Regions from separate parts of the Paenibacillus provencensis genome, predicted to be linked through region 3. Evidence: riboswitches for the same ligand, from Rfam matches in the RefSeq annotation. Region 3 holds a riboswitch; each other region holds the start of a gene.
The links. A riboswitch is a leader RNA that binds a small molecule or an ion and turns the genes downstream of it on or off. The one in region 3 is predicted to bind thiamine pyrophosphate.
Positions count from the first base shown of each region.

Region 1: another riboswitch for thiamine pyrophosphate. It lies ahead of thiC (phosphomethylpyrimidine synthase ThiC); the one in region 3 lies ahead of ACFQ3J_RS03400 (thiamine phosphate synthase).
Region 2: another riboswitch for thiamine pyrophosphate. It lies ahead of ACFQ3J_RS19205 (ABC transporter substrate-binding protein); the one in region 3 lies ahead of ACFQ3J_RS03400 (thiamine phosphate synthase).

Region 1 is NZ_JBHTKX010000003.1:359,413-362,580, reverse strand. It holds gene thiC (phosphomethylpyrimidine synthase ThiC) at 1-1,773, opposite strand, end outside; TPP riboswitch at 2,024-2,134, opposite strand; gene ACFQ3J_RS20375 (IclR family transcriptional regulator) at 2,250-2,999, opposite strand.
Region 2 is NZ_JBHTKX010000003.1:101,251-104,418, reverse strand. It holds gene serS (serine--tRNA ligase) at 1-566, opposite strand, end outside; gene ACFQ3J_RS19210 (hypothetical protein) at 642-806, opposite strand; TPP riboswitch at 943-1,062, shown strand; gene ACFQ3J_RS19205 (ABC transporter substrate-binding protein) at 1,272-2,297, shown strand; gene ACFQ3J_RS19200 (MTH1187 family thiamine-binding protein) at 2,326-2,619, shown strand; gene ACFQ3J_RS19195 (ABC transporter permease) at 2,616-3,168, shown strand, end outside.
Region 3 is NZ_JBHTKX010000001.1:687,249-690,416, reverse strand. It holds gene ACFQ3J_RS03405 (NAD(P)/FAD-dependent oxidoreductase) at 1-545, opposite strand, end outside; gene ACFQ3J_RS03400 (thiamine phosphate synthase) at 561-1,199, opposite strand; TPP riboswitch at 1,402-1,512, opposite strand; gene ACFQ3J_RS03395 (ABC-F family ATP-binding cassette domain-containing protein) at 1,685-3,168, opposite strand, start outside.

The DNA.
Region 1 (3,168 bases), on a different contig from region 3:
ATATTCCTCCGCCTTCTCCTGCATGCCTGCATGAATCGCTTCCTTCTCACTAACTCCTTTGGCGGATGCCATATTCCGAATATCCTGAGTGATGCGCATACTGCAAAATTTCGGACCACACATGGAACAAAAATGCGCTGTTTTTGCACCTTCGGCTGGAAGAGTCTCATCGTGGTAGGATAGAGCACGCTCCGGATCAAGAGACAGATTGAACTGGTCCTTCCAGCGGAACTCAAATCTTGCCTTGGAGAGGGCATCGTCTCTTTTTTGTGCTCTTGGGTGACCCTTGGCCAGATCGGCTGCATGGGCAGCGATTTTATAGGCAATGACCCCCTCCCTCACATCGTTCTTATCAGGTAGTCCCAAATGCTCCTTCGGCGTAACATAACATAGCATGGAGGTACCAAACCAACCGATCATCGCCGCTCCAATGGCAGACGTAATGTGATCATATCCGGGAGCAATATCTGTTGTAAGTGGACCCAGCGTGTAAAATGGGGCTTCCTGGCAGATCTCCATCTGCAGATCAACGTTCTCTTTGATCTTGTGCATAGGCACGTGTCCCGGACCTTCGATCATCACCTGTACATCATGCTTCCAGGCGATCTGCGTCAGCTCCCCGAGTGTTGCCAGCTCAGCCATTTGAGCCTCATCATTGGCATCATAGATACTGCCGGGTCTCAGTCCATCTCCAAGTGAAAAAGCAACATCATATCTGCTCATAATTTCACAGATCTCTTCAAAATGAGTATACAAAAAGTTCTCCTGATGATGCGCCAGGCACCATGCTGCCATAATAGAGCCGCCCCGTGACACAATTCCGGTCATTCGCTCTGCTGTCATTGGAATATATCTGAGCAGTACTCCCGCATGGATCGTAAAATAATCAACTCCCTGCTCCGCTTGCTCAATCAGCGTATCTCTGTAAATCTCCCAAGAGAGTTTCTCCGCCTCCCCGTTTACCTTCTCCAGCGCTTGATACAGTGGAACTGTGCCTATCGGCACAGGAGAATTGCGGATAATCCATTCTCTCGTCGTATGAATATGACGGCCGGTCGACAGGTCCATGACCGTATCCGCTCCCCAGTGAACGGCCCAGCTCATCTTCTCCACTTCCTCCTCAATAGAAGAGGAAACTGCAGAGTTCCCGATATTCGCATTGATCTTGACATGGAATCGGCTTCCGATCAGCATCGGCTCACTCTCCGGATGGTTGATGTTAGAAGGCAGGATTGCTCTTCCTCTGGCAATTTCACTCCTTACAAACTCCGCTTCAAGCCCCTCCCGGATTGCGGCAAACTCCATCTCAGGGGTCACGATCCCTTTTTTGGCATAATGCATCTGAGTCACACAGCGTCCTGACTTGGCTCGAAGCGGCTGCCTTCTGACGCCCGGGAACACCTCTATCTCCTGCTGCGCACTTCTATCGGACCGAATCCCATTATCCTCTGGACGGATTGCTCTTCCTTCATAAAACTCAACATCTTCACGCTCAAGTATCCAATTCCGGCGCAGCAAAGGAAGACCCTGACGGATATCGACTTCACCGTTCAAATCTCCCATCGGTCCGCTTGTATCGTACACCCGAAATGGCTCATTCTGCTCTACTCCTTGGGGCGTACTGGTGGGATGAAGTTCAATTTCGCGCTCAGGTACAGCAATGTCCGGGCGCGATCCTTGAATGTATACCTTCTTGCTCGAGGGGAATGGCTGGAGCCTTCCAGATTCACCCTTCAAATGCTCTTCTCTTAAAGCCGATGCCTCTGTGTTCATTCCTGTGTTTGAATGATTCATACGTGCTTCCTCCTTTGTTCGAGTTGGGAAGCCCTCTCCTGAGCTGTGTTTGAAAGACAGAAGCTATACAAACGATAGCCAGTTATATAGAAGCTGCAGCAACAAAAAGAGCTGATTCCCACAGGGGGAATCAGCTCTAATCCATATAAGATCTTGTGTTGTGTACAGGCTAATGGAGCTGCATAGGTTAATAGCAGAACCTTCACCATATATCACGGATCTTATCGATATTTATCGCCAATTACTTCCCTACGCTGGTATGATCCAGATCAGGTACAAAGAGTCCGGCACCTTGCAGTACCATCTCAGCCCGGCATTTCGGGCTCCCCTAGTAAATTGTTATTGTTATTCATGTTTGACCCCTATCCTTCGTCTAAATTGAGGTCCATACAAGATTATCTCATTCACAGCACATTTTCAACCTTTATTCTCCATTCGTTCATTACAAAGGAGAGCTACCTCAGCATAAATCCCATTTGCGCGGCTGTCTCCATAACAATAGGTGCGTATTCCCGAAGCGTCTCTTCCGACAGCCTGCTTATCGGTCCGGATAAAGACAAGGCCGCTGCCACATTGCCCTTGCGATCAAAGATCGGCGCTGATACGGCTGCTGCTCCAGGCTCTCTCTCTTCATAGCTCGTTGCATATCCCAATTCCCTGATTTCTTGCAGCTGACTCAAATAAATATCTTGATCAACTGACAAGGGGGTATCAAAATTGCGTATCAGCTGCTCCTGCTCTTCTCTTGCTGCAAACGCAACCAACACTTTACTCGATGCTCCAACCGACAATGGCAGCCTTACACCTACAGGTGCTACCCTTCGAATCGCTTGATTGCTCTGCACGGCCTGAACGCGTATCCGTTCATTGCCATCCTTCAAATACAAGCTAACCGTTTCTCCCAAGCGATCACGAAGGCGCTCCATTGCAGGCAGCAAGAGGATGGCCGGGTCATCACTCTGGGACATATGTGCCGCAAGCTCCCAAATTCGAATGCCAAGCCGATACTTCTCCGTCAAAGGATTACGCACAACAAATCCCCTGTCCTCAAGTGTTGTCAGCAAACGATGCACCGTACTTTTATGTAAACCGATCTTGCCAGAAATTTCGGTAAGACCCAGATCTGATTGCTCTGTAAAGCATAACAAAATGTCCAACGCCCTCTCGACCGCTCGTACCGTTAATTTGCGATCTTGCTCTTCCATGCATAATCCCCTCTCTGTTTCATCACGTGAAACCTGGTTACATAAATTATAAGAGAATTGATGACCAAAGTAAAGATTTAATTGAGAATTAATCTCAATTAAACAAGCTCATTTCTCTCAACAATCGATCATAATGGAGAGATTTTGGAATAAGTCTTCCTTCACTTGA
Region 2 (3,168 bases), on a different contig from region 3:
TGCTTCATCACAATATCCAGTGCAAGCTGCTGAACGGCGCGGTGCAGCAGAACTCCGTCGCCCTTCAGATAGTAGCTGCGCGAGCCGCCAACTTTGACTCCGCGTGGAGCGTCAATGAGATCATGAAGCTCTCCGAGTTCCATATGGTCCTTGACTGGGAATGGAGGCGAACTGACCTCTCCAACCTTCCTTACAATGACATTATCCTTATCGCTCTGCCCTCGGGGTGTGTCAGGGGATACAACATTCGGGACAAGCAGCCGCAGCTTGTTATAACGTTCCGTCACCTCGGCGAGCCTTGCTTCTGCTTCCTCTAGTTGTCCGTTTACCTGCCGCACAGCTTCACGGGCAGCCGCTGCCTCCTCCTGTTTGGCCTCTCTTATCAGCTGTCCTATTCTCTCCGACTCGACATTTCGCTGTTGCCGGAGCTTCTCCACTTCGGTAATCAGCTCCCTACGCGCATCATCACACATTAGCAGCTCATTTATGGATATGTCTATTCTCTTCCAATTAGCTGCTTCCTGAACCTGCTCTGCATGCTCCCTAATCCATTTCATATCCAGCATTCACGTCACCCCTAAGTTAAATTCGTTATACTAAAAAAGCATAGAGCGCCCTCATCCGTTGGGACGAGGAGCGCTCTATGCTCGCGGTGCCACCCAATTTATTGAAGCAGCCTTCATGCGGTCAGCATTAAGTCTCACTTCAATCTCTTTGGTTCCGCAATAACGGGCGGTTCCGATTAACTTAGGGGTCAGTATAAACTTTCCCTTGACGAGAATACCTCCGAGTTGGATGCTCTTCATTGGCATTTTTCACGTTTTCAATTAAAGGTATTATAGTTTAGACATTTCCACATTACAATGATTTTATTCCTGAATATGCTGTACTTTCCTGCCAAGGAGGGCTATAATTAGCTTCTGAAATGTCCTAAACTTCATATTTAACCTCAAGGGGTGCTGGGTTAGCCGGCTGAGATAGTATCCGTGAAAGCGTGTTAGATACGTACCCTTTAAACCTGATCTGGGTAATGCCAGCGTAGGAATGGAGAGAACTTCGAGTGTGCTGTTCTATATTTAGACAGCCCTTAGCCCTTACGTCTGCATGCGTCCCTTATCTGGGACGCTTTTTTTATTATGATCGCAAGAATGCACTCCCACTCTAACGATCTCCCGTTTCAGGATGGCTTTCAAGGAAGCCTCTCTTGAACTTATAGAAGTTGAAATGGAAATTTCGTCAATAATAGGGGTAATTTAAAAGGAGAGAGAAACATGTACAAAAAGTTAGGAATCCTGCTTCTCATTACACTCATGACGATCGTCACTGCTTGCGGCAGCAGCGGCACAGCGAATGAAGATTCTGGCGCAGGCTCGGAGGAACCGGCAGCGAGTGAAAGCCTCCGCGACATCAAGGTCGTACTGGACTGGACGCCAAATACGAATCATACGGGCTTATACGCAGCAGTCAGCCAAGGCTTCTACGAGGAGGAGGGCCTGAATGTAGAGATTATTCAGCCCGGCCAAGCCGGTGCAGATACAATGGTCGCTTCTGGTGAGGTTCCTTTTGGCGTAAGCTACCAAGAAGGGGTTACCCAAGCTCGGACACAAGGTGTCCCGATCGTATCCATTGCTGCCGTCATTCAGCATAATACCTCCGGCTTTGCAGCGCCTGCTGACCGGAACATCGAGTCTCCGAAGGACTTTGAAGGCAAAACCTATGGAGGATGGGGCAACCCCATCGACTCGGCAGTTCTGGATACAATTATGGGTATGGAAGGCGCGGATGTAAGCAAAGTGAATAATGTGAACATCGGCGATGCCGACTTCTTTACCGCAACGAAGCGAGACATTGATTTTGCATGGATATTCTACGCCTGGACGGGTATTGAAGCCGAGCTCCGCGGTGAGCCGATTGATATGTTCTACGTTAAGGACTATTCCGAGAAGCTTGATTACTACACTCCTGTACTTATCACGAATGAGGCAACCATTGATGAGGATCCTGAGCTTGTCAAAGCCTTCATGCGCGCAACGACCAAAGGCTATGAATATACGATTGATCATCCGGAAGAAGCCGCAGGGATATTGAGCGAGGCCGTACCTGACCTCGATAAAGAGCTTGTGCTTGAGAGCCAGAAGTGGCTCAGCCCGAAATATCAGGATGATGCTGCGCACTGGGGCGAACAAAAAGCAGAGGTATGGCAAAACTACTCCGACTGGATGGTAGAGCACGAGCTGCTAGACCAGCCACTGGATGTCGAGAAGGCTTTTACGAATGAATTTCTGCCACATCAATAATTATTAAAGGAAAGCGTTGGTGAACCAAATGGCTCAAACATTACTAAGCATTCAAGTTATTCCAAAAACACCGAATGGAGAAGATTCGATTCCTTATGTGGACCGTGCCATTGAAGTGATACAGCAATCCGGCGTGAAATATCAGGTTCATCCACTCGAAACGACCCTGGAGGGCGAGCTTCCCGAACTGCTCGAAATTGTGCAAAGAGTTCATGAGGTACTCATTGAGGCTGGCAGCCCGAGCATTATTTCACAAATCAAGATTGCCCATTATCCAAGCGGAATCAGCATGGAAGGATTAACGGAGAAGTATCCATCATGAAACGTGTTGTAAGAAGTGTGCTGCCGCCTGTCGCGGCGGTCATCCTCTTTTTGGCGGTATGGCAAATAGCCGTGCCGCTTTTTCACATTGAGAAGTGGATTCTGCCAAGTCCTGTTGATATTACCCGCGAAGCAGCTGCACAGGCGGCAAGTCTTACGGAGCATACTTGGGCGACCGTACAGCTCACCCTGCTCGGCTTCGGCATTGGCGCTGCGATCGGACTTCTAACGGCCATGCTGCTGCATCTGGTTCCATTTATGAAAACAGCCCTATATCCATTGCTCATCCTGAGCCAGAATATTCCGACGATTGCGCTCGCGCCGCTTCTGATGATCTGGTTCGGATTCGGCCTGCTGCCCAAGATCATCGTTATTACGCTCGTCTGCTTCTTTCCGATCGCGGTATCTGCCATGGACGGACTGATGCAAACGGATCGCGCAATGCTGAGCTACATGAGAATGGCCGGAGCCAGCAAAGGGCAAATCTTCCGCAAGCTGGAGGTGCCTCACGCGCTCCCGTCCATTTTCTCTGGTCTAAAAATCGCAGCAA
Region 3 (3,168 bases):
TCTAGTGAAACCACTGGCTGTTGTTCCAGATAACGCGCTCCTTTGGCTCTAGCAGCATCAATGAGAGCTCTGTTTAATTGGCCCGGTAACAGCTGAAGCTGATCGGGATAATAATAAGCGCATTCGGCTTGGTCACAGATCGCTGGAATTTCACTTCTAAGCCTGGATCGATTCCAATATTCTTGTTGACCTATGTTCATTGATTTCTTAGGAAGATCCTTAAACGGTGAGACAAATCCTGCACTGCATAGAGCGACATCGATAGGAGTTGAAATGGATAAATCATCTACAAGTGATCGGATTAGCTCAAGACTGCGTTCAGCCAAGTTTTTCAGGGCAGGAGTCGAGAAGGATTCTAAATGCGGGGCCAGCATGCCTGCGGCAGCTCCTGAAGCTCCAGATGCAATACGTTCTCCCTCCAACAGCAGAACATCCTTACCATCCCGCGCCAAATAATAAGCGATGGCTGAACCGATAATGCCCCCGCCCACCACGATAAATTCTGACCTGCGACTGGTATCGACGTTCTGTTCGTAATGTTGCATATCCGTCCTCCTCATTTACTTAACCTCTCTATAACGACATAGTGCATTATGATATTCGAGCACTGCACCAAGTGGATCGGCTGCATTCATCACTCCTGATATCACAGCAATACCTGATGCACCAGCATTAACAATTTCATGAATATGTGTCGGCTTGATCCCTCCAATAGCAATGACCGGAACATGTACCTCTGTACAGACCTGCCGTAATGAGGCAATTCCTCTTGGAGCAGCACCCGGCTTACTAGAGGAAGGATAAACATGACCGTACATTATGAAATCGGCTCCTTGGTGCTCGGCCTGTTGTGCCTCCTGTAGGGAATGGACAGAAACCCCAATTCGTGTTTTTGACATCCCCCTGTTTGTCATTGAGTTCTTGAGACACTGGATGTGATGAAGCTCCTTCATCCCGATTTGGAGAATGGCTGCGCCATACTTGCATACCAGCTCCGCTTGACGATTCAGTCCCAATCTACTCATTGGAATCTGATTAAGCGCCAGGATATCAATAAACTGCTCGATTTCCTTAACCGTGCACTTTTTATCTCGGATATGTACGGCGGTCGCATATGACCATATTTTAGAGAATACTTGAATCCAGTCAGCGGAGGATGGGGAGTGAGATGAGATCACATGCAGTTCAAATTCAGACACTAATATGACAGATCAACTCCTTTTTGGAACAGATGAATAAGTGGTGGATACAAGCCTCACATGTTTCCTAGCGCAGCCGTAGCAACAAAAAAACCACTCCCAAAAGGAAGTGGTCATGATTACATTTAGAAATGCAACTACTGATGGATGAGATTTACGCAAAATATCGCATTCGTTGAATTACGAAACCTACGTTCATGCCTCATATCAGTTCCCACTTCCCTACGCTGGTATAATCCAGATCAGGTACAAAGAGTCCGGAATCGATTCATTCCATCTCAGCCGCTTACGCGCGGCCCCCCTAGTGAAAATACTATTCAGTTGTAGAATTACGTTGAATATGTTAGCACATAAGCAAGGATTTGGAAAGCAAGGATTTGGAAAGCAATAATTCTAAGACATTTATTATCTAAGACTCTCTCTTGAAGAAGTACTTAAGAAAAAACACCTTGATCCTCGTCCTAAGTCTCAACTTTACTTATGATTTAAACTTTAGCTGACCATTCTTCTACATTCCAGGTCTTGGTTACCCAATCCTCGTAGAAATCCGGTTCGTGGGAAACGAGCAATACAGTCCCTTTGAATTCTTTCAGTGCACGCTTCAACTCTTCCTTGGCTACAACATCCAAGTGATTGGTCGGCTCATCGAATAGAATCCAATTCGTCTCTCGCATCATGAGCTTGCATAGACGCACCTTCGCCTGTTCTCCCCCGCTCAGCATGTTCAGCGGTCTTGTAATATGTTCATTCTTAAGACCACAGCGCGCAAGATGAGCACGCACTTCATGCTGATTCAAATGAGAAAATTCATTCCATACATCATCAATTGGCGTAATTTTGCCAGGACGGACTTCCTGTTCGAAATAAGCCGGGAATAGGAAATCTCCTAGATAGGTCTTCCCGCTGAGCGCAGGGATTTTTCCGAGAATCGTCTTAAGAAGCGTAGATTTACCGACGCCGTTACATCCGACAATCGCAATCTTGTCTCCCCGCTCAATCGTCATTGTCATTTTGGGAAGCAGCGGATAGTCATAACCAATCTCAAAATCGATGCCTTCAAATACGGTTTTGCCGCTTGCGCGAGCATCCTTGAAACCGAACACCGGCTTGGCCGCTTCCTCAGGACGATCAATGCGATCAATACGATCCAGCTGCTTCTCACGGCTCTTCGCCCGTCCTGAGGTTGAATATCGAGCCTTATTGCGTTGGATAAAATCTTCTTGCTTCTTAATATACTCCTGCTGCTTCTCGTAAGCATCAATATGCTGATTCTTGTTGATATCCGCCATCTCAAGGAACTTGTTGTAGTTCGCCGAATAACGTGTCAGCTTCGCAAATTCGAGATGATAGATGACGTTCACGACCTGATTCATAAACTCGGTATCATGTGAAATCAGCATAAATGCGTAAGGATAATCCTTCAAATAACGAGTCAGCCATTCAATATGCTCAACGTCCAAATAGTTCGTAGGCTCGTCCAGGAGAAGAACATTCGGCTTCTCTAGAAGCAGCTTGGCTAATAGTACCTTCGTCCGCTGCCCACCGCTTAGGGCAGACACATCCCGGTCAAGACCTATCGCATTCAGGCCGAGCCCATTGGCCATCTCTTCTACTTTTACATCAATTAAATAAAAGTCGCCAATATCCAGCTGCTCCTGAATCTCACCCATCTCTTCAAGCAGCAGCTCTAGTTCTTCTGGAGATGCATCTGCCATCTTCTCGGTAATGACCATCATCTCTTTTTCCAGCTCGAGCAAAGGCAGGAATGCATCCTTCAGAACATCACGAATCGTGTTGCCCGGTGTCAGCTTGGTATGCTGATCCAGGTATCCATAACGGACTTTCGGTGTCCACTCCACTTTGCCGCTGTCCTTCAGCAGCTGTCCTGTCAAAATATTCATCAGCGTTGATTTACCTACGCCATTTGCACCGACCAATCCCACATGCTCTCCTGCCAGCAAACGGAAGG